4 regions of the Paenibacillus sp. FSL M8-0228 genome follow, and region 3 is predicted to be linked to each of the others. Evidence: riboswitches for the same ligand, from Rfam matches in the RefSeq annotation. Region 3 holds a riboswitch; each other region holds the start of a gene.
What was found. Region 3 has a riboswitch for cyclic di-AMP ahead of MKY98_RS00540 (C40 family peptidase). Riboswitches for the same ligand answer to the same signal wherever they lie in the genome.

Region 1 (7,779 bases), 100 kb from region 3:
AAGCTTTAGTAACAGCGAAGAAGAGCGGGGAAAGTTGTATCTTGTTGCAACACCCATTGGGAATCTGGAAGATATGACCTTTAGGGCAATTAACACCTTAAAGTCGTGTAGTATTATCGCTGCCGAAGATACGCGGCAGACACGTAAACTGCTCACTCATTTCGAAATCACACCGGATATGCTCTTTAGTTATCATGAACATAATAAGGTTGCCAGTGGGCCTGAACTGATACGTTACATAATAGAAGGGAAAAATTTGGCGCTGGTTAGCGATGCAGGTCTACCGGCCATTTCTGACCCTGGTTCGGATCTGGTCAAGCTGGCACTGGAAGCGGGAATTAGCGTCATCCCCATCCCAGGAGCGAATGCGGCACTATCTGCTTTAATTGCCTCAGGACTGGATACAGAAAGGTTCACCTTCGCTGGTTTTCCACCACGGGAGAAAAAGGACCTGGAGAAGCTGTTGCTATCGTTTCAGGTATCTCACGGCACAATTATTTTTTATGAATCGCCTCATCGTATTGTGAAGACATTGATGGTGTTGAAGGAAACATTAGGTTCACGCAAAGTGGTGCTTGCGCGTGAGCTGACCAAGCTGCATGAGGAATGGGTACGAGGAACCGTGGAGCAATGCCTTGCTAAACTAGAGGAAAATCCACCGATTGGTGAATATTGTCTAGTGGTTGAAGGAAAAGACGAAGAGGAAGAAGAACAGGAACGTCAGGCATGGTGGCAGTCCTTATCTTTGGAGTCCCACGTCGCACATTACGAGCAAGAGGGGCTTACACGCAAGGACGCAATGAAGCGTACAGCCACAGATCGTGCAATCTCCAAGAGAGATGTATACAACGCACTCTTATGAATATCTGCCTAAACAAAAAAGGGCCTTCCAACGGTTGGGTTCAAACCGTGGAAGGCAACAAGGAGTGTATATGAAAAAGGTTAGAATTAACAATATCTGATAAGTCTATTATATACTAAAAATCTCAGTTTGTCACAGGTGTTGGGATTTCAGAAATGCAATCTTGGCAAACAATTTTCCCTTTGAAGTAAATTACGTTCTCAGCATTACCGCAGAAGATACAAGCAGGCTCGTATTTTTTAAGCATGATGCGTTCGCCATCAACATAAATTTCCAACGCGTCTTTTTCCCCGATTCCCAGGGTACGGCGCAATTCGATTGGAATAACAACACGTCCGAGCTCGTCGACTTTTCTTACAATACCAGTGGATTTCATCATAATAAATCAGGCTCCTCTCGCCGTTTAAAATAATATAAGTGTCATGATTCGACAAAATTTTCTCTTTTCTGATATTTACTATACCAACGATTCCCAAAACAGTCAACCTAAAAAATGTAGTAACAGTCTGATTATGCAAAAGTATTTAGATTAAAGAGCTTTACTCATGTGCATTGCCTTATCTTATTGATGATTTATTCAATTTGTCGATTTGGAAATGTCGAAAAACTATAATTCGACATATTACGACAAAGAATGTCGAATGAGGGAAATGCTTTAGGATTTTATTGTATTTTAATCCATTATTCCGAATATTAAAGGAGCTGATATCTTGCACCAGCCACTCAGTGAAGAAAAAGTATTTAAAGACCCGGTACATAATTACATCCATGTTCAGGATACTGTGATATGGCGGTTGATCAACACGCCGGAGTTCCAACGTTTACGCCGCATACGGCAGTTAGGCACATCGTATCTTACGTTTCATGGAGCGGAGCATAGCCGTTTTTCACATTCATTGGGCGTATATGAGATTACGAGAAGTATTATTTCTCAATTTGAACGTGGAGATTTCCCAGATTGGCCGAAAGAGGAAAGGTTGGTTGCTCTGTGTGCAGCTCTATTGCATGATGTGGGGCATGGCCCATTTTCACATTCAATTGAGGAAGCCTTTCATATGAACCATGAGGATTGGACATGCCGCATTGTACTGGGAGACACGAAGATCAACGCCGTGCTACGGCAAGTCGACGAGAAGCTTCCACAAAAGGTGGCTGCGGTTATAGCCAAAACGTATGATAAGCCGATTGTTGTTAACTTGGTGACCAGTCCGCTAGATGCCGATCGTATGGATTATTTGTTGCGGGATGCTCATTCGACAGGTGTCAACTACGGCACGATTGATTTGGATCGTATTTTACGACTGTTGCGTCCTCATAATGGGAGAATTGTTGTGAAGGAATCAGGCATGCATGCAGTAGAAGATTATTTAATGTCACGCTATCAGATGTATTGGCAAATTTATTTTCATCCTGTAACACGCAGCTCGGAGATCCTTTTACGTAAAATTTTCAAGCGAGCAAAGGAATTGTTTAAAAATGGATATGAGTTTGGTTTTCTGCTGGACCCGCTGCCGGATCTGTTGAAAGGAGAGCTTACAGTAGAGCAATATCTGATGCTCGATGAGTCATTAATTCAGACCGTATTTAGCCAGTGGAAACGAGAAAAGGACGAAATTTTAAGTGATTTGAGCAGCCGCTTTATGGACCGTAGATTGTATAAATATGTAGAGATTGAAAATATGGATACAGATACCATTGACAGTATTCGGAAAGCCTTGGAAGAGGCTGGTTTGCACCCTGAATATGATTTTGAAATTGATTTTCCGACGGATCTTCCTTATGATGTGTTTCGGCAGGGTGGCTCGACGGACAACCAGATTTTACTGCTTGGACGTCAGGGCGAGGTGAGTGAAATATCCGAAGTTTCGGAAATTGTGCGCTCCATAAGTGGTATTCACCGAGGGAAATATCATATGTATTTTCCCCAGAATAAATTGAACGCGGTAAAAGACAGGCTTCCTGCCGAAATAAGGAATTATTTTGTCAAAGAATAGACAACTATATAGAAATGTAAGTAAAAAAAGGAGATGTAAACCTTGGATTTATTCGACACTCATACTCACTTGGATGCGCCACAATTTGACGAAGATCGTGAAGAAGTTATAGCACGTGCTGTCGAATCAGGAGTAACGCGGATGATCAATATCGGATTTAATCGTGAGACCATTCCATCCACCATGAAATTGGCCGAGACGTATGATTTTATTTATGCGGCAGTTGGATGGCACCCACAGGATGCGATTACAATGCAGGAGGGCGATCTAGAATGGATTGCATCGTTATGCAGTCATAAGAAGGTCGTAGCCATCGGAGAGATCGGTCTGGATTATTATTGGGATACATCACCGAAGGATGTTCAGCATCGGGTGTTTCGAAATCAAATTGGTCTGGCTCGTGAGCTCAAAATGCCCATTGTTATTCATAACCGGGATGCCCATGAAGATATTGTTAAGATTTTGCGTGAGGAAAAAGCGAGTGAGATTGGCGGAGTCATGCACTCCTTTTCTGGGAGCTGGGAGACAGCCCAAATGGTGCTGGATATGGGATTTCACCTTTCCTTCGGTGGTCCTATTACGTTTAAAAATGCCAAGCAGCCAAAAGAGGTGCTGGCACAGGTGCCACTGGACCGTCTGCTCATTGAAACGGACGCGCCCTACCTAACGCCGCATCCGTTTCGCGGGAAGCGAAATGAGTCTGCGCATGTGAGACTGGTAGCAGAGGCTGCAGCCCAAATCAAGGGGATTACAGTGGAGGAATTAGTGTTAATAACGACCCAAAATGCCTTGGAACGATTTGACATTCAATAAAAAAGCGAAGAAATCGATCAAAATAAAGAGATAGACGAAGCTAATCATGAATTTGTTGCAGGAAACTCGAGAATATTACAATATTTTAACCGAATATTTTGAAAAATGTACTTGAAACCTGCTTTACAACATGCATGGAAACAGGATATCATCTTTTCAGTGAATTGTTGTTTGAATGTAAACATCAACAAGTCATTTCATGAACCAGTCTCGCTGAGTCCCTTTTACAGGGAACGGGGGAACCGATATGGCTTACAGTACGTCCGGCTTATGTGCAAGAAGGGAACGTCTCTTCCGCCAGCCGGCTCGACCTAAATTCTTTTCCCAGATGGGATTGAACAGGTAGAGGAGCCGTATTTCGATTTCTTTCTGGGTCTTCGGGGTGAATGTGAAGGCGACCGCCATGAGCGGTTGACCCAAGCTAGGGCGACTCTCTACGTCCGAACCCGACAGCTAACCCCGTAAGCGTAACAAGAGAGAAGCCATCTCGTGCATGAGTTTTCCCGCATATTCACACATGCCGGAAGCCACGAAAGAGCTCTCTAGTCTCTTTCTTTGGCTTTTTTTGTTGTGAATAAAAGAAAATCTGTCATCATACTGTGGTTAAACAGGGGAGGACAGCATGCCGCGAAGACGGGTACATGGTGCAGGACAGTCGCAGTTTGGGCTTGTCTTGTAGAAAATCTGTTATAGTCACGTCAAATCTCAACTATGTCTTACTCCAGACGGCGGGCTATGTAAGGAGGACGGAGGAAATGGGCATTTTCCAAAAAGAGGAGACCCATGAGTCACGCTCATCCAGCATGTCTTACGTATTGCGTTGGAAGCAAGAGAATGTGCGCCAGGCTGCTTTGGTTGCTATTTTTCTAATCGCGCTAACGATTATGATTTCATTTCTGATGTACACGCAATCTAAAAAACAAGTCTTTTTTGTCATTGATGGCAAGGCATCTGCGGTAGAAACCCGGGAATCCAAGCTTCAAGATTTGCTGAGCGAGCATTCCATTTCACTTCAGCCGCATGATACAATTTCTATGCCGCTAAATGGAGCAGTACAGGATGGGGACCGCGTAGTCATTAAACGTGCCAATCAAGTTAAAGTATCTTCAGGCAATGAGACGAAAAAGCTGTACACAACAGAAAATACAGTAGAAGGTGCCATTCGTACCTCGGGCTATAAATTATCGTCAACGGATAAAGTTTATCCTGCGCTAGATGCCTCTGTTTCGTCTAACATGGACATAAAAATCGTCCGTGTGAAGAAACAGCAGGTCGAACAGAAAAAACAGGTACCTTATCAGGTCATCAAAACGGCCGATCCGAGTCTTTATAAAGGCGATAATCGGGTCATTCAAAGCGGCAAATCGGGTGTGGTAGTCCAGCACGTTCAAAAGGTATATCATGATGGAAAGTTGGTATCCAAACAGCTGGTTAACAAGGAAGTTGCACAGAACCGTGTGGATAAGGTTATTGCGGTAGGAACGAAGAAAAAGCCGGTCGTTCTTGCTGCTTCCGTCGGTCCCAATGATGCGGTTAAGACAACAACGGTTAGTTCGGGCAGTGCTGTCCGTAAAGCAGGCGTCAATTTTAAATATAGCAAAGTCTTACAAAATGTCTCCATGACGGCGTATTCCTCACAGGAGCCAGGTATCGGTACACGTACTGCATCCGGCTCGCGCGTGACGGAAGGCCGCACCATCGCTGTCGATCCGAGTATAATTCCAATCGGCTGGTGGGTGTATATCGAAGGGGTGGGCTTCCGCCGTGCGGAGGATACCGGTGGCGCGATTAAAGGCCATAAAATCGATGTGTATTATGAGAGTTTGAGCCGAGCCAACCAATTTGGTCGTAAGCACGGTAAAACCGTATATGTTATCGGACCGGTAAAGCCTGAAATCAACTAAAACAGGTTGTGTATGTTGAGGGCAATGCGATAGTATTAACAACATAGTTATGCCATGATAAGAAGAGGATATCCTCTTCTTATTTTGTTTTCAAAAACAGGGAAAGATAAATATAGCTTGCTGTGTAGCAGTGGAGGGAAATGCAAATGATCAAGGAAGTGATCGTGGTAGAGGGCCGGGATGATACGGTGGCCATTCGCCGCGCTGTTGAAGCGGATACGATAGAAACTGGCGGCTCAGCCATTAATAAAATGACGCTGCGTAAAATTGCATTGGCGCAGGAGCGGCGGGGGGTCATCATTCTAACCGATCCCGATCATGCAGGGGAGCGCATCCGTAAGATTATCGCTTCCAAGGTACCCGGCTGCAAGCAGGCCTTTATACCCGAGGCAGAAGCGACGCGCAAAGGAGATATTGGTGTAGAGAATGCCTCACCGGAAGCGATCAGACACGCTCTCGCACGGGTTCATACGACAGTAGAAGGCGCCGATCCGCTGATTGAGTGGGCGGACCTGATTGATGCTGGACTTATCACCCACCCCAATGCTGCTGCACGCCGTATGGCCTTAGGGAATGTGCTGGGTATTGGTTATTGTAACGGAAAGCAGCTACATAAACGGCTCTCTGTATTTCAGATCAGCCGCGAGGAATTTGCCGGAGCGCTGGCACAAATTGAAAGTGAAGGATTGTGATATTCGTATGACAGGGATTCAAGATATAGCAACACCGCGGCGTACGAAGGAAATTATTCAACGGCACGGTTTTTCGTTCAAAAAGAGTTTGGGACAAAATTTCCTGATTGATCAAAATATTCTCAATAAGATTGTGAATGCTGCCGGATTGGATGAGACGAAGGGCGCACTTGAGATTGGTCCTGGGATTGGCGCTTTGACCGAGAAGCTGGCGCAATCGGCCAAGGTAGTTACCGCTGTCGAGATTGACCAGCGGCTACTGCCAATTCTCGAAGAAGTGTTGGCCCCTTATGAGCATGTGAAGGTACGTCATGGAGACGTGCTGAAGCTGGATTTGCGAGAGGTGTTTGCAGCTGATTTTGCAGACGTGAGTAAAGTAAGTGTCGTGGCTAATCTGCCGTATTACGTTACTACACCGATTCTGATGAGGCTACTGGAGGACAAGCTCCCTTTGGAGAATATCGTCGTTATGATCCAAAAAGAAGTGGCTGAGCGTATGGCTGCGTCTCCTGGAACGAAGGATTACGGTAGTCTGAGCATTGCAGTACAATATTACAGCGAACCTGAATTAGTCTGTATTGTACCGAATACAGTATTTATTCCCCAGCCAAATGTGGAGTCTGCAGTCATTCGGTTGCGTGTACGGGAAGCCCCTCCGGTGGAAGTGGTGGATGAGAAGCACTTCTTTGAAGTGGTTCATGCTGCTTTTGCCCAGCGTCGTAAAACGATTTCCAATAACTTAAAAAGCCGATTCTTCACCAAAGAGAACAAGGACACGTTGGAGCCGTTGTTGCAACAAGCTGGTATTGAACCCTCCCGTCGAGGAGAAACGCTAAGTATTGAGGAATTTGCGCGTCTCAGTGCTGTTCTGGTGGAAGCAGGTATATCCTAAGCTGGAACCAAACTGTGCATTCACCCATACGATATACGAGGGGTGATACAGTGTGATGAGTTTAGGAGACTTGGTCGTTCGGAAATCGTACGGCGGAGATGTCACGTTTCGCGTTGAGGACATCCAGCGGGATAAAGCGATCATTAAGGGAATAGAATTTCGGTTGCTGGCCGATTCCCCGGTGAACGATCTGGTCAGAGTGCCTGCAGACCAGATTAGCGGTAAGACTCAGCAGGCTCACATTAAGGCTGGTGAGTCTCTTAATCTGTTGCAACGGGCACGCCAGCAGCAAGCTGCTCGTAGTCAGGCAGCTCTGGTTGGGGACTGGAGTGATCCAGTCGAGTCAACGTATTTTGAAATGCCGGGAAAGGTTCTTCATCTGGATGGAGATCCCGGCTATTTGAAAAAATGTCTCAGTTTATATGAACAGCTCCGTGTTCCTGCAGAGGGACATCACGTTCATGAATCGGCAATGGCGGATACGTTGTACCGGCTGCTTCCCCGTATCCGTCCGGATATTGTAGTGATTACCGGACATGATGGCGTGCTAAAGCAGCCACAGCCTTACGATTTGTACAGCTTGAAAAGTTATAAAAATTCGCAAAATTTTGTGGCGGCAATT
Region 2 (7,779 bases), 1.4 Mb from region 3:
ACAGCTTGGATGAACAGCATGAGCCATTAGCTCAGTTGGTAGAGCACCTGACTTTTAATCAGGGTGTCGAAGGTTCGAGTCCTTCATGGCTCACCATTTATATTTTGTTATGCGGTCGTGGTGGAATGGCAGACACGCTATCTTGAGGGGGTAGTGAGCGTACGCTCGTGGAGGTTCGAGTCCTCTCGACCGCATCAATGGAATGAACGGAAAAGTCTCTCGCGGTAGAGGCTTTTTTTATTTGTGTAATGATGTAATAAAGTAATGATTATGATGAAATAATGATTCCATAGTATAATATAACGCCATAATGTTATAGAATGATAAGTATAAACTTATGAAGTGACGGTGAAAAATATGGACACTCAACTGTTAGGAAATATATCAGAAAATATTTTGGGCTTGTTTCCGATTGTGAAGAAGAAATTTTTCACCTACGGTCCGCTCGATTTCCCATTACACTTGTCGCCTAATAACTTTCAGGTGCTAATGCTCCTGCGTGAAGTACGTTCGTCTACGGTATCTGATTTATCCAAACAGCTCAATGTCTCACGTCCGAACATGACTCCTCTTCTGGACAAACTGGTGGAGCATGGGTTGGCTGACCGCCAGTCGTGTGATTCGGATCGCAGAGTCGTGAATGTGGCGATTACACAGGAAGGCGATGCTTTTTGTGAACAGGTATTTCATACCTTCTCCAATAAAATTCAAGAAAGACTGGTGTATCTGCCAGAAGAAGATTTATTGCATCTGAGTGAAACTTTGAATGAATTGAAGCATATTTTACTTAAAATCGACAACTCTGCTACGTGATTGGCGTAAGTGGACTGGCTTAAAGACCGCCCTTTCTTCGGAAAACAGGCGGTTTTTGTTGCGTGTTGTGGTATAATGGAAACCAACATACATAATTCGGTAATTTTAGCATACGTGATCTTTGAAATGGGAACAGAGAACATGATATCGTTATTTGAGAGCCTGCTAGGGAGGAAGGAACTTCTATGCAATCTATTTACCATCGCATCGAGGAACTCATCAAGGAACGGGGAATGACGAAAAAGGCGTTCTGCCAGCAGTTAGGCATTAGTACAGGGAACTTCGGGGATTGGAAAAGAGGAAAAACGACGCCGGGCACGAATAAACTCATTGAAATCGCTTCTTTTTTTGATGCGAGTCTGGACTGGATTATGCTGGGTCGAGATATACAGGGTGAGGTGCTAAAGGAGTCGCAAGACCCTTATTTTTTTGACGCTTCAGGGCAACTGAATTGCCAGGGGGAACCGCTTAGTGAGGCGGAAAGAAATTTTATACTTGAGTATATTGAATTTACCCGCTTTCGTAAAGAGAAAAACCAGCGCAATTCTACTATAGGGTAATGGTTGCTTAGGATTTAATGGGGATTACTAATGAGTAAGGCTGAAAAATGAAAATTATTTCAGAAAAAGTTACTGTTTCGGAGGGGAAACATTTTGGGAGATCAAACTATTTATCAACGGATTGAAGCTTTGATTAAAGATCGGGGAATGACCAAGAAGGCATTTTGTGAAAAGCTTAAAATCAGTTCAGGGAATCTCGGTGATTGGAGAAGGGGGAAAACAACGCCGGGTACCACTCATTTAATTCAGATTTCGGACTTTTTTAATGTATCGCTCGATTGGTTAATGAAAGGGATTAAGCCGGGAGAAGGCGTACTTCAGGAGCAGAAGGCTGCTTATTTTTTTGGAGTGATGGGGCCACTGAATTGCCAGGCAGAAGATCTTGAGACGGAAGAACAGAATTTTATTTTAGAATATGTTGAATTTGCGAAATATCGTAAGCAAAAAAGTGAGAAGGATAAAACAAAGCCGGAATGATTTTTTTGGCTAAAGATTGTCTGGGTTGAAAACCCGTAAACGAACTGGAGGGGTTCGCTTTACGGGTTTATTTGGTTTCTTGGTGATATGGAATGACCTGTATGTAACTGGAATGCTTGTTGGATTTAGAGTGGCGATGCCTCCTTATAATCGTTATCGTCGATGTTCAGAATTGCAGCAACTTGTTTTCTGTACCTTTGTGCTTTGCGGGTGCCGTGAATCAGATTGGACAAGCGTGAAGGCGGAATATTGTGTGTCTCACAAAATGTTTTCTGATCCAGTCGAAGTTCGACAAGCCGTTGTTTGATGGCCCACCCGAAGGAGGTGACAGGCATTTTGTTGTTCAAAAGAAATCGCCCCTTACGGATTCTTACGGAATAATTGGTGTGTTATAATAATCATCAGTAAACATGTTAGAATTAACCATCTGAAACTATGATACACTTTTATACGTGTTTTTACAATCGTAAATACGTTATTTCGTCAAATTAATTACTTAGTTAAGTGCTAGGTGGTTCTGATAATCCGTAAGGGGGCAACATTAATGCATAGTTCAGCAAGCGGTTATCTTTATGCAGGACGGTATTATTATCGCTCATATATGTAAGTTAAAATAATTATAATATTTTTGTTTACAAATAGTTGATGAGAGAGTATAATAAATCTGTTGCCTCAATACATTATGATTTGCGGTCGTGGTGGAATGGCAGACACGCTATCTTGAGGGGGTAGTGGGCGTACGCCCGTGGAGGTTCGAGTCCTCTCGACCGCATTATATGCAAGACCTAGTTAAAAAAGCATCCTGACACGGTTTACGTGAAAGGGTGCTTTTTTTGTTAAGCATTTTCGTTATATTCTTTAGCCACGGAAGCCACGGTTGCAACAGGTCGTTTATTAACTGTGATAATGAAGAATGTCAGTTTTGCTGCAAAAGCTTCTCTATATCTCCCGCCAGTTTATCTGGAGTGGTTTGCGGTGCATAGCGCTTAAACACGTTACCTTCTCTTGTAATTAAGAATTTAGTAAAATTCCATTTGATCGCTTTGGACCCTAATACCCCCGGAGCTGTTTGGGTCAGGTAGCGAAATAAGGGGTGTGCTTGATCGCCATTGACATCTGTCTTGGCGAACATCGGAAAGGTGACACCATAATTGATCTGGCAAAACTCGGAGATCTCCTCACTGGAACCTGGCTCTTGTTTGGCAAACTGGTTGCTGGGAAATCCCAAAATTTCGAGCCCCTGTTCATGATACTGGTCATATAGCTCTTGTAGCGCTTTGTATTGGGGGGTTAACCCACATTTGCTGGCAGTGTTCACGATAAGCAGAACGTTCCCTTCAAATGTGGATAACGGAATTTGTTTCCCTTGCAGGGTTTGCGCATCATATTCATAAACGGTCATAGCATCTCTCCTCATTCAATATTCAGCAATTAAATTTTAGACAATTTAAAGAAGGGTTGCAAGCCTGGAAAAGCTGTATAAAGCCTTCAGGCGCTGTAAAATCGTATTTTGCTCAAAACAGTAAATCGCACCGCAAATGGAGCGAATTAAGTTGTTTCTTCTTATAAAAGCGGGTTAAATCGGTGTTTAGCTGGTACATATAGCGTATTTTCTTCTCTTTTTACAAAAAAAGGCCAATAACGCTTTACCCTACGCCAATATTGACATGCTTGTCATTTTCAAAAAGGGATGAAAAACAGAGATTAAAGGAGATGTGAGAAGCATAGTTGCATTGTAAGCGTTATTATTAATCTTCTATGCTCTAAAGCCCGATTTATAACCCTGCAGTTGAGCTTTACAGTCTTCCATGCGCGGGTGTATGATTCAAGACGTAATTTCAAATTAACTTGAATGAAGCAACAACGAAATGTCTATAGCGCTGAATTTTGCAGTTGCAAAAGCGGGGGAACCAATCGAGACTGTACGGCTTCGGAAGCCGTGTGTCTCATGGGGTGAATTTTCCGGTCAAGTGCCAGAAATAGGGCGACTCTCACGTCCGAATCCGACAGCTAACCTCGTAAGCGTACAGGGAGAGGCAACAAACCGCCGTGTGCAGCCATGGTTTATTTTATCATGGATATGTCAGAAGCCGGAGGAAAGCCTTTTTCCTTCGGCTTCTTTTTGTTGTCTTTTTATACCGGGAGAGGAGCTACTGATGGAAGGTCGGTTAATTATTGTCACTGCACCGAATGAAGCGGGCAGAAGTTTTGTGAAATTGCTTATTTTCAAAAAATTGGCGTTTGCAGTTCTCACGAATAGCGCCCAGGAGGAACGACAGCTCAAAAAAATGGGTGTGGAGCACATTGTCCGCATCAATACCATGCAAGCGGGAAAATGGAATTTTCCAAAAAAAGAAATTGGTAGTGTGTATTTGTTCGAGAACAGCTTGAATCTGACTTGCCGTTTCCTGCAAATATGTCGACCACTAACATCGGAATCGATCTATGTTATTACACACGGCTGTAATCCACAAGGAATTTATCGGGGATTGGGAGCGGACCATGTGATCTACACATTGAACGGAGAGGTGGGTTTTCTGCTGAACGGATAAGCACTTATGACATAGTTGTTTTATGATTTTATGATGGAATAAGAATGGCGATCTGAGGATCGATACGGAGGGTATAAACATGATGGATATATACATGCTGCTCGTCATGGCTGTGAGTTATGGAGTGATACTGCTGTTTGTACGCTGGTGTGATGCGCAGACCTCTAAAGGAGGACGAAGAGGATGATCGTTATACTCGGGCTTACGGCTATTGTGTTTATGTATTTAATCTACGCACTCCTGAACCCTGAAAAGTTCTAGTCACTTGTAGGGATAGAGCGGGCGGGAACAACAGATCTGAGCATTAAAGCATCATTGGTAGCAGGTTTTCGCAAACGTGTGCACTTCATAGATGGTCTAATCGGGTCTGTTGTTCCAAACGCAGGAGCATTTTGAAGGAGGAATAGAGGATGGAGCTGCTTCAAATTGGAATTGTGATCGTTATATTGCTGCTCTTGGTAAAGCCAATGGGTACATATATGTATCATGTATTCTCGAATGAACCGAATCGAACGGATCGGATTTTTGGCAGAACAGAAAAGCTGATTTATAAGGTAGTAGGCTTGAAGAAAGTGGAGAGCATGCGTTGGACTACGTATGTTATGAGTTTCATTGCTACGAACGTCGTGCTTGTGGCAATCAGCTACTTGCTGTTGCGTTTACAGGGAATGCTTCCCGGTAATCCGGCTGGAAACAGTAATATGGAAGCATCACTAGCTTTTAATACGGTAATCAGCTTTATGACGAATACGAATCTCCAACATTATAGCGGAGAAAGCGGGCTTACGTATCTGACACAGATGGCGTTCGTCACGATGATGATGTTCACTTCGGCTGCTTCCGGTTTTTCGGTTGCTGCGGCTTTTATGAGAGGATTGACGCGGCGCGGTGAAGGGATGGGCAATTTCTTTCAAGATTTTATTAAAGCTATTATAAGGATTTTCCTGCCACTGGCCTTTGTGCTTACGCTGGTGCTGGTGGGATTGAAGATACCACAGACGCTACAGCCTACGGCGGATCTTACGACGCTGAGCGGAACACAACAGCAAATTTCTATGGGACCCATTGCTTCTCTGGAGTCCATCAAGCATTTGGGGACGAACGGGGGCGGTTATGCGGGAGCTAACTCTGCGCATCCTTTTGAAAATCCAAGTCCTTGGACGAACGTGCTGGAAATTTTGGCAATGTGGGTAATGCCGGCTTCGTTGCCGTATACCTTTGGATTGTTTGCCCGTAATCGTAAGCAGGGCTGGATTATTTTTAGCTCCATGATGGTATTGTTTCTAATTTTTCTATCCATTACGTATGTGTCTGAGAAGACAGGTAATCCGTTAATCCAGACACTGGGTGTGGATGCTTCTCAGGGAAGCATGGAAGGGAAAGAGGTTCGTTTCGGTATTGGACAATCGGCTTTATTCACTGCGGTCACAACAGCGGCAACGACAGGTTCGGTCAATAATATGCATGATACACTAACCCCGCTAGGTGGCATGGCTGCTTTGGGAGAAATGATGCTAAACGTCATTTTTGGCGGCAAGGGTGTCGGGCTGATGAATATGCTGATGTATGCGATTCTGGGTGTGTTTATATGCGGACTGATGGTCGGGAGAACTCCGGAATTTATGGGAAGGAAAATTGAAGGCAAGGAAATGAAGCTGATCGCCATTGCCATTTTGGTACATCCGTTTCTCATTCTCGCCCCAACTGCGCTCGCGTTTATGAGTCATTGGGGATATGATGCGGTCACTAACCCTGGCTATCACGGGTTGACTCAGGTGCTCTATGAATATGCGTCATCTGCCGCAAATAATGGTTCGGGGTTTGAAGGTCTTTCAGATAACAACGTATTCTGGAATGTAACAACGGGGATGGTTATGTTCTTCGGGCGATATGTATCTATGATTGCATTGTTGGCTGTGGCGGCTTCGTTGAATGCCAAAGCGCCGACTCCGGTGACGACGGGGACACTGCGCACGGACAACAAGTTATTTGGAGCCATTCTGATCGGGGTCGTGCTGCTGATTGGTGCGTTGACCTTTTTACCTGTCATCGTATTGGGACCTGTTGCTGAATTTTTGACCATGTGAAGAAGAAAATGAGAATGGATGAACGGGGTGTTTGACCATGAAGGAACAACGCAAACACATGCTGGACAGAAGCATCTTGAAGCATGCGATCAAGGATAGCTTTATAAAATTAAATCCGATGATGATGATGAAAAATCCTGTCATGTTCGTCGTGGAGATCGGTACATTGGTCGTGCTGCTAATGTTACTGTTTCCCGGTTATTTTGGAACTGACAAGGAAATAGGCTTTAACCTGGCCGTGTTTGTTATTCTGTTGTTTACGTTGCTTTTTGCCAACTTTGCCGAAGCGCTCGCGGAGGGGCGGGGTAAGGCACAAGCTGCCTCTTTAAAAAAATCCAAGCAGGACACGCAAGCTAACAAGCTCGTCGGAAATGACATTCAGGTGGTTAGCTCAACCGAGTTGCGTAAGGGGGACGTAGTTATTGTCTCCCAGGGTGAAATGATTCCAAGCGATGGTGAGGTCATTGAAGGTTTGGCTTCGGTGGATGAATCTGCAATTACGGGAGAATCGGCTCCGGTCATCAAGGAATCGGGTGGTGATTTTTGCTCGGTAACCGGCGGAACGCGAGTGGTTAGTGACCGGATTAAGGTGCGGATTACGACAGAGCCGGGCGAGACATTTATTGATAAAATGATTTCGCTCGTGGAAGGCGCTCAGCGGCAAAAAACGCCGAATGAGATTGCGCTGAACACTTTGCTGATTAGCTTGACGATTATTTTTCTAATTGTGGTGGTTACGCTAGCGCCGATTGCCCGTCATTTTAACATTGATTTGCCTGTTCCTGTGCTGATTTCGTTGCTAGTCTGTCTGATTCCAACCACGATTGGAGGACTGTTGTCAGCCATCGGGATTGCCGGTATGGACCGGGTCACCCAGTTTAATGTGCTAGCCATGTCAGGCAAGGCGGTAGAAGCTTCTGGGGATATCAACACGATGATTCTGGATAAAACAGGTACAATCACCTTCGGGAACCGGATGGCGAGTGAATTCGTGCCTGTAGAGGGCGTGGAGAAGGCAGAGCTAGTGAAGTGGGCAGCGACTAGCTCTATGAAGGATGAGACGCCAGAGGGTCGCTCGGTTCTCGAGTTGATGCGCAAACAGGAGCATACGTTGGATGAATCCTTGGCGGCAGGTGGAACCTTTATCGAATTCAAGGCGGAGACCCGGATGAGTGGTCTGGATCTGGCCGATGGACGAAAGGTACGCAAGGGCGCAGTGGATTCCGTTCGGCAATGGATCGTATCGCAAAATGGCAGTGTTCCAGCCGATCTGGAGGAAAAAGCGAATCA
Region 3 (7,779 bases):
ATTTTGGGGTTTATCTGCGTGTCGCGTGATATCACGGGTCGCAACCGGATGGAGGAGTTGTTGCGCAGATCAGAGAAACTGACAACCGTCGGGCAACTGGCGGCAGGCGTAGCGCATGAGATTCGTAATCCGCTAACCACGCTACGTGGCTTTCTCCAACTACAGCAGCAAAATCAAGTGTTGAATATGAAACACAACGATATTATGATGTCTGAGCTGGATCGCATTAATTTGATCGTTAGCGAGTTTTTAATACTGGCGAAGCCACAGGCAGTGCATTTTCAGAAAAAAGATGTTCGTTATATTGTGAGCGACGTGATTTCTTTACTAGATAGTCAGGCGCATCTGCTGGGCATTGTATTCAACCTTCAGGTCACGGACGAGCCTGCCCTGGTATACGCTGAAGAAAATCAGTTAAAGCAAGTATTCATTAATTTACTTAAAAATAGCATGGAGGCTATGAGTAAAGGTGGCATCATCACGATTCATTTGTTCTTGGAGGGAGAAAACGTTAAAATCTTCATACGGGACCAGGGAGCGGGTATTCCCGCAGAAATGCTGTCCAAGTTGGGAGAACCTTTTTTCACAAACAAAGAAACAGGTACAGGACTAGGACTTATGGTCAGCCAGCGTATTATACAGAGTCATAAAGGCACACTGGATATTGAAAGCACAGAGGGAGAGGGAACGACAGCCCTGGTGCAGCTTCCGATTGCCAAGCCGGAGTAACGGGCTGGGGCGCAGGAGGAAGTGTGTTAGTAGAAATGGAGGGTACACAGGTTGCGCATTAACAAGTTTATCAGCGAAACCGGTTTTTGCTCGCGCCGGGAGGCAGACAAGCTGGTAGAGAGCGGTCGCGTGACGATTAACGGCGAAGTGGCTGTGCTGGGTAGTCAAGCGGAAGAAGGCGATGATGTTCGCGTGAACGGCAAGCCACTGCGCGATAAGTCTGATCACGTCTATATTGCATTGAACAAACCGGTGGGCATTACAAGTACAACGGAGAGCCACATTAGAGGCAATGTTGTTGATTTTGTGGGGCACCCGCAGCGGATATTCCCGATTGGACGCCTGGATAAGGATTCGGAAGGTCTCATTTTACTTACCAACGATGGAGACATTGTGAATAAGATTCTACGGGCAGAAGGCAAGCATGAGAAAGAATATATTGTAACAGTGGACCGCCCTGTCGTACCGTCTTTTGTGCAGGGCATGTCTAGCGGGGTGAAAATACTCGGTCAGCGGACGCTACCTTGTGAGGTGACGCGTGTATCTGAGTATGTATTCCGTATTATCCTGACTGAAGGGAAAAATCGTCAGATCCGGCGTATGTGTGCAGCCTTCGGTTATGAAGTTAAAAAACTGCAAAGGCTGCGAATCATGAATATTCGGTTGGGGTCCCTTCAGAAAGGTGCCTGGCGTGATCTGACAGAGGCTGAGAAGCTGGAGCTTGGTCAGATGCTCGATTATACGCTTAGCTAATGCCAGAGGGGCTCGTATAGCCTAGAGCGTATGATCGTCGTATCTGAAAGGGCAAAGTACAGGAAGCACTAAACAAAGAGGCACCAGCTGCATAAAAATGCGGCGGTGCCTTTGTTCATATAACATATGCATAATCAACCTTCACTCGAGCTTGAGGTAGGACTGATGACTTGTGTCCCGTTCTGATATTTGCGGAGAACAGATATTTCAACACGACGGTTTTTAGAGCGTCCTTGACCATCTTGATTGCTTGCCAATGGACGATACTGGCCATAACCGATGGATACAAACTTGGTTGGGTCGAGATCTGGATTGAGCAACAAGATACGCAAGAAATTCAGAGAGCGCTTGGCGCTCAAATCAAAATTGGACGGGAACTGGCTGTTGGAGATCGGTACATTATCCGTGTGACCCGATACGATAACATCATAGCCAGGGAACTGCTGGAGCATACTAGAAATGGACTTGGCCAGCTTTCTTGCTTCCGGCTTTACTTCGGCCTGCCCGGATGAAAACAAGGCATTATCACTAATGGTGATCATTAGTTGCGATTGGTTTAGCTTGGTATTCAGCAACGGGGTCAGGCCGTTATTTTGAATGTATTGATCCATCTGTTTTTTAAGCTTTTTTAAATCTTCTTCTTCCCGTTGGGCCAGCTGTTTTTGCAGTTCAGAGGTAGAAGTAGCTTTCGATTTTACGGGTTGTGACACTTGTTCTTTATTTTTGCCCATATCCATGGATTGTGACGACGGATTCGCGGCTGAGTGATCCAGCACGCCAGTGCCGCCATTAAAAGCTGCACTCAGGGATTGAGCCATAGTTTCAAATTTTTTGGCGTCGAGCGAGCTCATACCGAATAAGACAATGAAAAGAGCCAACAGAAGGGTCATTAAGTCGGAATATGGCAACAGCCAGCTTTCGTCAGCATGCTCTTCATGCGGTTCATGTCTCTTTTTACTCACTGGAATCGCCATCCTTCTGGGTCATCGTAGCCCGTTCGGTCGGAGTCAGGAAGATCGTCAGTTTCTGACTGATGGCGATCGTCGATATCCCCGATTGAATGGAAAGCAGACCTTCGACCATCATTAATTTAAGCTCGACTTCTTTTTTGGATAACCGTTTCAGCTTGTTGGACATCGGATGCCACAGGACATAACCTGTAAAAATACCGAGCAACGTCGCAATGAAGGCTGCTGCAATGGCATGAGAGAGCTTTTCCATGTCACTAAGGTCGGCCAGAGCGGCGATCAGACCTACAACCGCACCGAGTACCCCGAGCGTTGGAGCGTACATACCGGCTTGGGAGAAGATCAGCGCGCCAGAGCGATGTCGATCCTCGGTGGCATTGATATCCTCCATTAGAACGTCCCGTACGAATTCCTGATCATTGCCGTCAATAATCATTCGCATGCCGCCACGCATAAAGGGATCGTCGATTTCCTCTACCTTGGATTCCAAGGCGAGCAGACCTTCACGACGGGTAATGGATGCCCACTCGGTAAACGTACCGATGAGCTCTTTGCGGTCTAACAGTTTTTGTTCGGTGAAAATAACCTTGAACAGCTTCGGAATCCGTTTGATTTCTGCCATCGGGAAGGCCATAAATATACTCGCTGCCGTTCCGACGAAAATAATCATGTAAGCAGCGGGATTATTGACCAGATTGACGACCGGAGCGCCTTTTAAGATCATCCCGACGACCAGTGACAAAATCCCGAGCACAAGTCCAATAATGGTTGAAATTTGCATGATACACCTCATCCATGAGAATAGATTTTGAATCCTTTCATGCCGCCGGGGTCGTCCTTGCCCCAAGCGCGTCATTACAAGACGGATTATAGTATTTATCGACAAAACTCTCTTTTTTGTTAAGTGCGAATTTCCGGTATAATAAGGTGATTATGTATTGAATGGCGGAACCATTGGAGGAAATGGCATGGGAGTAAAGCATGGACGTGAGTATGAACAAATTTTGAACGATTTGACAGAGGCTGTGGGGCGCATCCCAGATAGCTATGAATTTTTTGAGATGGAAGCAGAAGATTGGGACAGGCTGGACCCGGCGGGACGTCAGGAAGTCAATGAAGCTTTGGCAGAAGACTTATTTTATGCACTGGGTACAGAGCCCACAATCACTGTAGGGAGTGGCGTTGTGATCTATGAGCCGGAGCAGCATCGTATCTATGTACTGATTGGGGACGAGGAGCTGACGTCAGTCCCTTTGATTTGAGGTCCGTCTTATGGATTTATCAACGGGGCCGTGGTAATATGTACACCAATATATCGTAGTTTTGGCCGTATTTAAGCGGTCGAAAGGCTTCCGTATAAACGGGGAGGAGTTCGTAACATGCCTTTTACACAAGAAGAGATTGAAGCACATCTGGAGAAACTGGAGGGCTGGGAGCTGGAGGAAGGACGTTGGATCGTTCGGAAATATAATTTTTCCAGTTTTATGAAAGGGATTGCATTCGTGGATGAAGTTGCCGCTATATCTGAAGCATTCAATCATCATCCATTTATTACGATTGATTACAAGACCGTGACTCTGCGTTTGACCTCTTGGGACGATGGCGGTATTATGGCCGTGGATATTAAGGAAGCCCAACAATATAATGAAGCTTTTGAAAAAATGCGTAGCAGTCATTGAGCTTGTAATGATCTGTCGTATGATGATAAAAGCGCCTTCGCTATACAACATCGTGGTTGTATGCCGAAGGCGCTTTTATCATAGAATCTGGGTTGGGTGCTCGGGACGATATACCATACAATAAAATGGTTTCTTGCCGTCGGGGGTCTGGCGTTCATAGGTATCTGTAAGCTCAAATCCAGCCGCCTTGTAGGCCCGGATAGCGCGCCCATTCCAAGTAAGCACCTCTAGATCAATTTCATTCTTCGGGTTGCGTCGTTGGGCTTCCTCTGCAATGGCACGGACAAAATCAGAGCCTTTGCCATGTCCGCATCTTTCAGGATGCATGCCAAGACCTAGCCGGGTCACACCGATCATAGGAAAATATTGAGCAAATCCCATCAGCTTGTTCTCTTCATCCAGTACGGCAACATATTGCTCTTGGCGAAGCGTGGGACTTCCAAATTCGACCTCAAGCGCCTTCATTTGTTCCCAGGGGAGCCAACCGTATATGTTATAAGGTGGATCATAGCGCCACTCACAGATTGCAGCCGCTTGATGCTCGTCCATGGGTACGATCCGATAGTTGGATATTGAGGCCGGCATGTGTTCCATCCTCCTTTTACAGGTGCTTCAATCATTAACAACAGATTGTAGACAAGTTGCAGGGGAATGGCAAGCGTGTTTATTTTATACCCAAGACGGGTATACATTCAATAAGAAGGAATTACTGCTCATATGCTCCCCCAGCGGTGACGGTAAAACCGACGATGTTCGCTAAAATTGAAACCTTTTGAGGTGTCAGTTCGTCAGTAAAGATAATCATTGCTGATGTTGTGGACATAAAAAGCCGCAATTCGATTCCGGCAGAATCAAATTGCGGCTAGAGTTAGCTTGCTGTGCGTTAGTTATTCTACGTTGTCGTCATCAGGAATATCTGAAGCTACAGAATGGTAAGCGTCTGTGCTCATAATTCTTTTTGCACCGACATAGCGGTTAGCGTAATAATTTTCGTTCAGTGAGCTAACTACTACACCACGTGAAGTCGAGGAGTGGGCAAATTTCCCTTCACCTACGAAGATACCTACATGGGAAATGCCTCTTCCTGTGGTGTTGAAGAACACCAGGTCCCCAGGCCTCATTTCATCGCGGGATACAGAAGATCCCATTTTGAATTGTGATCCAGATTGATGCGGAAGTTTAATTCCCAGTTTGTTGAATACATACATTGTGAAGCCGGAGCAATCGAATCCCTCGAGTGTAGTGCCTCCGCTTCTGTAGTTCGTTCCTTTGGCATCTTGGATGACCTGGTCCATCTTGGAGTCTGCAAATGCACTGCCGCCACCGAATGTAAAAGATGTAAAGGCAATGGCAAGACTCATAGCTGCGATCGTTAGCTTCTTCTTCAAAAAAAATATACCCCTTCCAATGCCTGCGAGGTTAGCTTAAGGATTCGGTAGAAGGTTCCCCTATGACCACTCTGTTGCGAGATCAATTCACCCAAACTGGTTCCCCCGCTTCCTAGGTGCCAGGAATTAGGCTTTACTTAAGATGTGCACCTTGGAGAGCAGTATTCACAATAACGATATTTTTGAGATAAAGGTTACAATAAAGATTACAAAGTTGTTACTATCAGTTCACTGCGATTATTGTAACAAAGTCGGCTGGCTTTGGCAAATGTTTCATTGCAAAAAGTTACAAAAAAAATCTGCTCCTAATGTCCCAGGAACAGATCTTGTTAACAGTATTCAGTTATGTGCCGTTTGCGCGGTTATGCATAAAGTTTTTTCGACAGACGGAAATGAAGTGATTAACATAAAGGAAGGGCTTAGCTTCTACTGGAGATATCGGTATGCCATAGTCTGTACTGCGAACTGATATGCCACAGCCTGACCAGACTAGTAACAAAATGATACGATTGTTGGAGAATGAGCGCGAGCATGCCAGTCCAAATCATCGCCACGGTGCCAAATAGACCGAAGACCAGCAGCACACAAGCACCGAGCAAAAGGGATATACCGACAGCTGGGAGAAGCTGGCGAAAGAAGGCGAGCAGGGACGATAGTATGGCGTGACCACCGACAGTGCCTAGTTGCATATACAGGATGCACTGCCGAATGAACCATCCGTATGCCATCCATCCCATGGCATAGGGCAACAAGTGCAGCAGGTAAGAGGGAGATTGAAGCGTACCTGCTACAATAGGGTAGAGTCTCGGTACTACCCAAAAGGCGGGAATCAGCAGCAGTCCCAACTCGATGATGTAATACAACAGCGACGACATGCCATGGCGTTTCATACCTTTGAAAAAGGACAGGCTTTGCGGCTCAGTCGCATCGGTATGCAGGCTTTGATATATTCCGGCTCTAATGAAGGGAGTGATTAGTATGCGTAGTACAGTCGCCCCTAGTAGTATCCACAAATACACATGTACTTCCCGGCTGTCCATCAGAGCAATCTGGCTCTCCATCCAAAACAAGGTCTGTCCCAGCTCGTTTTGACCCTGATCAGGATAACGGAGCAATAGCGGGATAACGGCAGACTGCACCAGTCGATAGAGAAACACCCCCCACAGTAGTCGATACAGAAATAAAATGATAACGATATAGAATCGTATGCGCACCAGCGCCCAGCCCTCTTTTATAACAGTCCGCATCTATAGACACCTCACCATGACAGACTTCCAAGCAGTGTCTCCAACAGCTTGGTTACACTTATACTCCAACGGGTTTGTTGCTTTTCGTCCAATTCGGCTTTTAGGGTATTGTTAATATGCTTGTTCTCCAGTGCAATGGTATATAGGGGATCAAGGGTTACATAGGAAACGGGAGAAGTACTTTTGATCCGAAAAGTTGTGCTTTTGCCCGCACCGTCCCAAGCCTTGAATTTCGTGGTTCCATCCTTGAAGGTAAATTGGACAGGGATCTTGGGATAATCCGCCCCTTTTTTGCTGACCGTCACGACTGCTTCATATCCATTCTCCAGCTTGTGGTTTGTGATGTGATCCACTGAAAAGTCCGCCATCTGGCCGTCATATACATACTGTTCAAAATAGTGGCTCCATGAGCGTCCGGTGACTCTCTCCACGATACGTTGAAAATCCTGTGAGGACGGATGCTTAAATCGGTACGTCTGGACGTAGGTCCGCATAATGCGATCCATTTTTTTCATACCCACCTGACGTTCAATGCCCCGTAGTACCAGCTTGCCTCGAGAGTAGGCATTTTGCGCGTACTCAGCAGCCGAGCCGTACTTCCATGACTCACGGTTTAGCGGCTGTGGGGAGGATACCTGTCCCGATTGTAATGGCAAGTTGGGGGTAAGCCCATATTCTTGCTCCATAAGTCGCTCCTCTGCATAGGAGGTGAAGCCTTCATCCAGCCACGGCTCCTCAAATTCATTATTGGCTACCATTCCATAGAAATATTGATGTCCAATCTCATGAACTAATGTCCGTTCCAGACTATAGCCAGGATTGAGATTACCCGCAGCAGCGGCCGTGATGAGTGTCGGATACTCCATGCCGCCAGCTCCATTGCCTGATTTAGGTGGAACCACGATGGACAGGGTGGAATATGGATAAGGCCCGTACCATTTGCTGTAGTACAAAAGAGCGGCCTTCGCTGCGCTCATATAGCGTCCTTTGAGCTCCTTGTGCGATGGGTCAAGGT
Region 4 (7,779 bases), 4.5 Mb from region 3:
ACGCTGTATCCTGTGCAGATTTTTTCAAGCCTTTGATATATTCCACAGCCTTAGGTCCAGCCACCATCCCGCCGTAAATGGCTGACAGCAACGAGTTCGCACCCAAACGGTTCGCTCCGTGGTATTGGAATTCACACTCACCAGCCGCGAACAGGCCTGGTATATTGGTCATCTGATTGTAATCGACCCACATGCCGCCCATTGAATAATGAACAGCCGGGAATATTTTCATCGGAATTTTGCGCGGATCATCACCGACGAATTTTTCATAAATTTCAATAATGCCGCCCAGTTTTACATCCAGCTCTTTCGGGTCCTTGTGGGACAGATCGAGGTAGACCATGTTCTCGCCATTAATACCCAGTCCATCATCAACGCATACACTGAATATTTCACGTGTCGCAATATCGCGAGGGACCAAATTTCCGTAAGCTGGATACTTTTCTTCGAGAAAATACCATGGCTTACCATCCTTATACGTCCAAATACGACCGCCCTCTCCCCGTGCCGACTCGGACATGAGACGCAGCTTGTCATCACCTGGTATAGCCGTCGGATGAATCTGGATAAACTCACCGTTCGCATAGCGTACGCCTTGCTGATACACCGCACCGGCAGCTGTGCCCGTATTAATGACGGAATTCGTGGTTTTACCGAAAATAATCCCGGGCCCACCAGATGCCAAAATAACTGCATCCGCCGCAAAAGTCTTCACTTCCATCGTACGCAAATCCTGCCCGCAAATCCCTCGACAGATGCCTTCATCATCCAGTACAGCCTGTAAAAACTCCCAGTTTTCATACTTGGTCACCAAACCCGCAGATTCCCAGCGCCGTACCTGCTCATCGAGAGCGTACAGAAGCTGCTGTCCTGTCGTCGCACCAGCAAAGGCGGTCCGATGATGCTGGGTACCGCCGAAGCGGCGGAAGTCCAGCAGTCCTTCCGGTGTCCGGTTAAACATGACGCCCATGCGGTCCATGAGATGAATGATCCCCGGAGCCGCTTCGCACATCGCTTTTACCGGAGGCTGGTTGGCCAGAAAATCCCCGCCATAGACCGAATCATCAAAGTGAATCCAGGGGGAGTCTCCCTCACCCTTGGTATTTACCGCACCATTGATGCCACCTTGAGCACAAACGGAGTGGGACCTTTTGACCGGAACCAAAGAAAATAAATGAACGTGAACTCCCGCCTCTGCCGCCTTGATCGTAGCCATTAGACCTGCCAGACCGCCGCCCACGACAATAATGTTGGATGCTGCCATTTCTGCTCACTCCTTTTTTTCAGGATTTTTAACCAAATCCCCTTTTACGTTTGAAAATAGAATTTCAACACAATGTATAATGGATATGACTCATTTACAGTAGTTGTTTAAAAGTACTGCATTGCACCAAGGCAGTTGCTGTTTCCTGAAATTCCGCGCTGCGGAATGCAAGCAGGGAAGCGATGAAGCCGATAGACACCACCACGAATAGGGTCATACAGATATAAGAAGATACTTTTTGCGCACGTGGTCCCACAGTAATCCCCCAACTGACCATAAATGCCCACAGTCCGTTAGCAAAGTGAAAGGATGCCGAAACGACACTGATTAAATACAAAATAAAATAAACCGGGTTTGTCACGATGCCATGCATGACGCCGCCTAGCTCCTCATGGGTTACATTACCCAGAGCGACCTGAAAGCGTGTGTCGTATACGTGCCAGATAATAAATACAAACGTAATGACGCCGGAAATACGCTGGAACAGAAAGCGCCAGTTACGTGAATAGCCGAACCTTTTTACATTCGGGTCAGCCTGATAAGCGATATACAAGCCATAAATTCCGTGGAACAGTAATGGCAAGTAGATGAATAAAGTTTCTAGCACAATAACCAGCGGCAAACCATTCAGGAAGGCCACGCTGCGATTAAATCCTTCCTTGCCGCCCTCCACCGCTGTGAAGTTCGTCACCAAATGCTCAACAAAAAATAGAGCCAACGGAATGACGCCAAGAAGCGAATGCAGCTTTCTGGAATAAAATCCTCTCATCTAGGTCATGCTCCCTTCTCCCAATAATAGCGTTTTCAATAGTAATATAACATATAAAATGACAGTTCCCGACAGGAAATGTCCAACAAGGTGTCCCTTATTAGGAAAAACAAAAGTGTGAACATCTTGTGTCGCTTTCATGTTACTCCTTTTCGGCTTATAATGGAATTGCAATATACGTATTAATTATTATGTCTTTTTTGCATATAGAGAGGAAGTGGATGATTTGTTTGAGGATTTGAACGCTTTTGCCGTCATTGTCGAGCAGTCCAGCCTGAATAAAGCCTCCAAACTGCTGAATCTGTCCCAACCCGCCCTGTCCCGCAAAATTGCCAAGCTGGAGGACGAGCTGGGTGTGAATCTCTTTGATCGTCGGGGCAAACGGCTCGAAATTACGTCCACTGGCCGATTTGTTTATACATTCGCACTAGAGCAACGGCAACGACAGCTTCGCTTCTTACAAAAGCTCTCCCAGCACAAAAATGAAGCCCAGAGTATGCTTACACTCGGCGCAAGTCTCACGACACTCCAGACAACGCTGCCTACCCTTGTCGAAGCTTTTATGAGCAAGCATCCTCAAACCGAGCTGAAGCTGCTCACCGGTAAAACCCATGAAATCGTCGCCTTTGTACGTGACAAAAAAGCAGACGCCGGTATTGTCGGATCTGCCATTCATGAAGTCGGACTGCGTTGCATTCCGCTATTTGATGATCATTTGGAGCTCGTTGTTTCCATTGGACATGAATTAACCGTCAAGACAGGAACGGCCTCGATGAAAGATCTGCAAGGACTGCCGATGATTATTTTCTCCAAAGGAACCTGGTATCGCAGTCTGACGGATGACTTGTTCCAGCGCAGCGGCATCATGCCGGATATCCGCATGGAAATCGACTCCTTCGAGGCAATTGTACGCCTGCTTCCAACCTGTAAGGCTTCTGCCTTGCTACCCAAATCCTATTTGCGCAGCGAACTATTACGGGATAATGGACTCACTGCACTGTACTTGCCCGATTTGAAGGAGACACGCCGAACGACCTCCCTCATTTACTCGGAGACGACCGATCTCGGTCCGACAGCACGACGCTGGATTAGCGAGACACGTGCGTCGTTTGCAGGCTACCGTATGGTGTAAAGGGTTTAGCCCTCTTCATTAACATTAACAACCTCATCCTCAAAGCGGCCGATATTATCATTCGAGCCGATGATGACCATAATATCGTCGGCTTTTAATCGATCCATAGCCGTCGGTGCGATCAGGATACCATTCGCCGTATGAAGCGCCACGACGCTACAACCAAAGCGGGTACGGGCATTTAGCTCTGCTAGCGTTTTGCCATTCAGACATGCAGGTACATTGAGTTCCACAATACTATATTCCTTAGACAACTCCAAATAATCGAGCAAATTAGGCGTGACTAGCTGGTGAGCCACCCGGATACCCATATCCCGTTCTGGATAAATAATCCGGTCCACACCGAGCTTTTCTAACGCACGCCCGTGCAGCACAGATATGGCTTTGGCTACGACTTTTTTCACACCCAGCTCCTTCAGCAAAATGGCGGTGAGGATGCTTACCTGAATGTCATCACCAATAGCAACAATGCCACAATCGAAATTACGGATGCCCAGTGATCGCAACGAGTCTTCATCGGTAGCGTCCGCCACGACAGTATGTGTCAACATCTCACTCATACTGTCCACAACATCCTCATTCCGGTCAATGCCTAGCACCTCGCACCCCATATCCACCAATTGCAAAGCCAGGCTTGAGCCAAACCGCCCCAAGCCAATAACTACAAACTGCTGCGTCTTCATATCTACTCGAAAACTCCCTTATCCTATAATCATTTTACCTTCCGGATGACGATATAATTCTTTACCCTTTTTCGGCCCCAGTGCATAAGCTAGCGTGAGTGGCCCCAGTCTACCTGCAAACATCGTCAGGGTAATCACCAGCTTGCCTATGACTGTCAAATCAGGTGTAAGCCCCATCGACAGCCCCACCGTACCAAACGCAGATACCGTCTCGAACAAGATCATCAGAAAATGATGATCTTCGGTTGCCGACAAAATCATCGTCACCCCGATCACGAACAGCAACCCCAGCAGTGTAATGGTCAAAGCCTTGTAAATTCGTCCCTGCGCAAGTCGGTACTTGAACAGTACAATATCTTCCCGCCCCCGCAGCATCGAAATCACCGCTCCAATGAGCAGGGCGAATGTTGTGGTCTTAATCCCGCCTCCAGTAGAGCCAGGAGAAGCCCCGATAAACATGAGTATGATGATAAAAAACTGCGTAGCCTGCCGCAAGCCTGCAATGTCCAAGGTATTGGCACCTGCGGTACGGGGAGTAACGGACTGGAATAAAGATCCCAATAGCTTACCACCCCAATCAAGCGAGCCGAGAGTCTTCGGATTCGTAAACTCAAATACAAAAATCACGAGCGTGCCGACTACAATCATAGCGCCCGTCATGCTGAGTACCACCTTGGTATGCAAGGACAGTCTCTTGCGCTTGCGATATTCTGCCAGGTCTGACATCACTACAAAACCAATGCCGCCTGAAATAATCAAAAACATGGCTGTAAAATTAACAATCGGATCATATACATAACCTGTCAAGCTGCGAAATTCACCGAATAAATCAAAACCAGCATTGTTAAACATGGAGATGGCATGCCAGATTCCAAAATAAATCGCCCTGCCTACGGGCATATCAAAGGACCAGCGAACCGAGAATATCGTAGCGCATACGCCTTCAATAACCAGTGAGTACAGTAATACCTTACGGATTAACCCGACAATTCCCTCTACAGAAGTCTGATTCATCGCTTCCTGCAAAATGAGACGCTCCCGCAGGGAAATCCGACGCTTGAACACCAGTGCAATCAAGGTAGCCATGGTCATAAAGCCTAGGCCGCCGATCTGAATGAGCGCCACGATAACAACTTGACCAAAGGTTGTAAAAAAGGTCCCCGTATCCTTTACGACAAGCCCTGTAACACAGGTCGCGGAAGCGGCAGTAAACAAAGCGTCTATAAACGCAAGTGGCTTTCCTGTTGTATTGGAGATCGGCAGCATTAACAATAAACTACCTATTAGAATGATAATGGCAAAGCCCGCAACGAATATCTGCGGTGGAGAAAGCCGGAGCCAGCTTGCATTGGGATTCATCTATTCATCACTTCTCTCCTAATCCTTAAAACTATAAAAACAGTGATTTAATACGGTGTAAGCTCGCTACGCGTTCCATTTGATCTTCCGATCGTCGTTGCCCCTGAATTTTTTGATTTTTCCAAACCTTAGTTAACTATAATTAGCATTCCCTGAATACAGGAAGAATGCATGTCAAGCACTACTCGGCCCCCTGTGCTATTGGCGGGCAGTAGCGAAGGGGGCAGAATTGTTCTGAAGAAGCGAAGCGTTTGCCTTTATCTCCGGATTTTAACCATTAAAGGGGGTATACAATCAAAAAATCCGGGGATAACAGCAATCGGAAGAATAATCTGCACCCGCAGCGGTCTATCTAACCAATCCAAACACTTTTATACGCACAAAAAAAGACACCGGAAAACCGAGTGCCTGACTTGGTTCCTGCTCATAGCCTACGAGGTTAGCTGATGGATTCGGGCAGCACAGTATGCCCTATTTACACTTCCGATCCACCAGTGATCGGCTGTAAAATTCACCCCAGTAACATGGTTCCCCCGTTTTCCCATAGAAATTCGGCTCAACTGTATATCATTACCTATGTATTTTATAGGCATTGCCTCAAGATTATAATCCTTCTATATCCAGATCACAAAACCGATTTCGTCGAAAAAACGTGAAATTGGCTTTATTTTGCGAATGGGCATCGTTTAATCGCAGCTTATCTTATTTTATTGGAACTTTAAAGTGCTTTCACTCTATTTTCATGAATATCGCTGGTCTGTTGGCGGGAACCTGTGCAGTATGATATCTTTAATGGATGTTCTTATTTACAGATTAAGGAGGAAACTCATGAATCCTATCGGGAAACCGGTCGTGCTCACGGCCAACTTCAAAAAATTAGGCTTGCTGGGCGGGATTGGCCTGATTTGCTTTTTTATCTTTCAATTGCTTATTCCCTCGCTTAGCAATCCGAGTCCAGAATCAGTAATGAATGCAAAGGTCATCAGCAAACAAGAAGCGGTCATACACGCATTGGACTTCGCCCGCTCCGAGCTGGGATATACTGAATCACAGCCAGAGGAGCCTCTGGTGACCTATCAGGCCGAAACAGATTTGTACGGTTATTTATCTAGAGAAAAACTGCTTCAACAGTACGACCGTACATGGAAGAAAAATTACCCTTACGAAACCTTTCGGGTCGATCTGCCTGAATCCTCAGCGAAGAGCAAGCTGCAAATTCATGTAGATTTATCCACTGGGAAGGTCGTTAGTTTTAAACGGATCACCTCCAGCACCAATTACACGCAGGCTGATATTTCTACGGATGAACAAGCACGTAACAGGCTTGTACGTGTGGCTGAGGACGGCATGACGCTTGAAGCCAAGGAGCAGGCGGCCGCTGTATGGGTGAAGCGCTTTGGCTTTAAGCCGTCGGACTTGAAGCTCGCGACCACTGAACAAGAAGGCGGATTAAAGTATACCGTAGACGATAAAAAAATTGGCGCCTCGGTACTTACACTGGCTTTTACTTTTGAAGACGGTGATGTTCGCTCCTTCACTCAAAGCTTTTCGGCCCCGTCATCCTATACCGATTATATCGAAAAGCAAACATTTTGGGCGAATTGGATGACCTATGCGGGTTATGCCCTATTTAGCTTTGTGCTGGGTGTACTTGCCATTGTGTATGCGTCACTCACCCGACGACATACTTCATTTGTACGCGGCATTGTTCTATCCGTTATATACTTTATTGCTAGTATAGCTGGGACCATGAACATGCTGCCTTTATTGCAAGCAGAAGCAGGCGGTAAGGGCATGCTTCTATTTCTTATGGTTTTCCAGATTGGTGTTACCTTCGTCATGGCTGTAGCGCTCTACTTCTCCTTGGTCGGCGGTGACGGACTTATGCGTCAGGTTGGACTGAATGCATGGCCACGTGCGAAAGAGCCGGGCTACGGGCTGTATGTGCTTCGCAGTATGTATGTTGGCTACTTGTGGGCCTTTATTTTGCTCGGGGTACAATCCATTTTATTCTTTATACTGGAGCGCACATTTAATACATTCTCCACCACAGATGCCACGCAATCCCCTTACAATATGGCTTATCCATGGCTACTGCCGATTATGGCCTGGATGGCAGGTATTGGTGAAGAGACTGTCTACCGTCTGTTTGGTATTCCGATGGTCAAAAAAATAGTGAAAAATACTTTTGTTGCTTGTCTGATCACCACGCTGATTTGGGCACTGGGACATACACTTTATCCGATCTATCCAGTGATTTCCAGACCTATTGAGCTGACTTTTCTTGGTTTGCTGTTCAGTTTTGTGTTCCTGCGTTACGGCTTTATTGCCGCCATGTTCAGCCACGTTATTTTTGACAGCATTCTAATGGGACTTAGTGTGATGAGTCTGGGAGATACTGTGAACGTGAGCGCGGGCCTATTCTGGATCTTACTTCCAGCCATTGTGGGTTACATCATTTATTGGTTTAGTCCTAAAAAGCCAAATCGAATGATGTTTGAACCTATACAAAAAGAGGAGTCGCATTCTACGACTCCTCCTCCCGAAGGGCAGCTATAATCTGACGCGCAAG

Region 1: it holds a riboswitch for cyclic di-AMP, as region 3 does, so the genes downstream of both, MKY98_RS00140 (3D domain-containing protein) here and MKY98_RS00540 (C40 family peptidase) in region 3, are expected to answer to the same signal.
Region 2: it holds a riboswitch for cyclic di-AMP, as region 3 does, so the genes downstream of both, MKY98_RS06805 (hypothetical protein) here and MKY98_RS00540 (C40 family peptidase) in region 3, are expected to answer to the same signal.
Region 4: it holds a riboswitch for cyclic di-AMP, as region 3 does, so the genes downstream of both, MKY98_RS20940 (TrkH family potassium uptake protein) here and MKY98_RS00540 (C40 family peptidase) in region 3, are expected to answer to the same signal.

Annotation. Positions count from the first base shown of each region.
Region 1 covers NZ_JBBOXA010000001.1:25,992-33,770, forward strand. The annotation lists gene rsmI (16S rRNA (cytidine(1402)-2'-O)-methyltransferase) at 1-862, shown strand, start outside; gene MKY98_RS00125 (AbrB/MazE/SpoVT family DNA-binding domain-containing protein) at 987-1,241, opposite strand; gene MKY98_RS00130 (HD domain-containing protein) at 1,573-2,856, shown strand; gene MKY98_RS00135 (TatD family hydrolase) at 2,899-3,669, shown strand; cyclic di-AMP (ydaO/yuaA leader) riboswitch at 3,871-4,153, shown strand; gene MKY98_RS00140 (3D domain-containing protein) at 4,425-5,573, shown strand; gene rnmV (ribonuclease M5) at 5,720-6,265, shown strand; gene rsmA (16S rRNA (adenine(1518)-N(6)/adenine(1519)-N(6))-dimethyltransferase RsmA) at 6,273-7,157, shown strand; gene yabG (sporulation peptidase YabG) at 7,213-7,779, shown strand, end outside.
Region 2 covers NZ_JBBOXA010000001.1:1,482,910-1,490,688, forward strand. The annotation lists tRNA gene MKY98_RS06765 (tRNA-Lys) at 21-96, shown strand; tRNA gene MKY98_RS06770 (tRNA-Leu) at 112-194, shown strand; gene MKY98_RS06775 (MarR family winged helix-turn-helix transcriptional regulator) at 358-813, shown strand; gene MKY98_RS06780 (helix-turn-helix domain-containing protein) at 999-1,373, shown strand; gene MKY98_RS06785 (helix-turn-helix domain-containing protein) at 1,467-1,850, shown strand; gene MKY98_RS06790 (hypothetical protein) at 1,976-2,197, opposite strand; tRNA gene MKY98_RS06795 (tRNA-Leu) at 2,540-2,622, shown strand; gene MKY98_RS06800 (glutathione peroxidase) at 2,767-3,252, opposite strand; cyclic di-AMP (ydaO/yuaA leader) riboswitch at 3,719-3,891, shown strand; gene MKY98_RS06805 (hypothetical protein) at 4,007-4,402, shown strand; gene MKY98_RS27040 (potassium-transporting ATPase subunit F) at 4,586-4,663, shown strand; gene kdpA (potassium-transporting ATPase subunit KdpA) at 4,813-6,489, shown strand; gene kdpB (potassium-transporting ATPase subunit KdpB) at 6,527-7,779, shown strand, end outside.
Region 3 covers NZ_JBBOXA010000001.1:130,375-138,153, forward strand. The annotation lists gene MKY98_RS00505 (PAS domain S-box protein) at 1-729, shown strand, start outside; gene rluF (23S rRNA pseudouridine(2604) synthase RluF) at 781-1,482, shown strand; gene MKY98_RS00515 (flagellar motor protein MotB) at 1,617-2,444, opposite strand; gene motA (flagellar motor stator protein MotA) at 2,437-3,231, opposite strand; gene MKY98_RS00525 (hypothetical protein) at 3,419-3,712, shown strand; gene MKY98_RS00530 (4a-hydroxytetrahydrobiopterin dehydratase) at 3,830-4,129, shown strand; gene MKY98_RS00535 (GNAT family N-acetyltransferase) at 4,208-4,714, opposite strand; gene MKY98_RS00540 (C40 family peptidase) at 5,017-5,517, opposite strand; cyclic di-AMP (ydaO/yuaA leader) riboswitch at 5,523-5,660, opposite strand; gene MKY98_RS00545 (hypothetical protein) at 5,937-6,764, opposite strand; gene MKY98_RS00550 (M1 family metallopeptidase) at 6,776-7,779, opposite strand, start outside.
Region 4 covers NZ_JBBOXA010000001.1:4,631,266-4,639,044, forward strand. The annotation lists gene sdhA (succinate dehydrogenase flavoprotein subunit) at 1-1,264, opposite strand, end outside; gene MKY98_RS20925 (succinate dehydrogenase cytochrome b558 subunit) at 1,359-2,033, opposite strand; gene MKY98_RS20930 (LysR family transcriptional regulator) at 2,260-3,165, shown strand; gene MKY98_RS20935 (potassium channel family protein) at 3,171-3,848, opposite strand; gene MKY98_RS20940 (TrkH family potassium uptake protein) at 3,867-5,207, opposite strand; cyclic di-AMP (ydaO/yuaA leader) riboswitch at 5,621-5,774, opposite strand; gene MKY98_RS20945 (CPBP family intramembrane glutamic endopeptidase) at 6,036-7,766, shown strand; gene uvrC (excinuclease ABC subunit UvrC) at 7,735-7,779, opposite strand, start outside.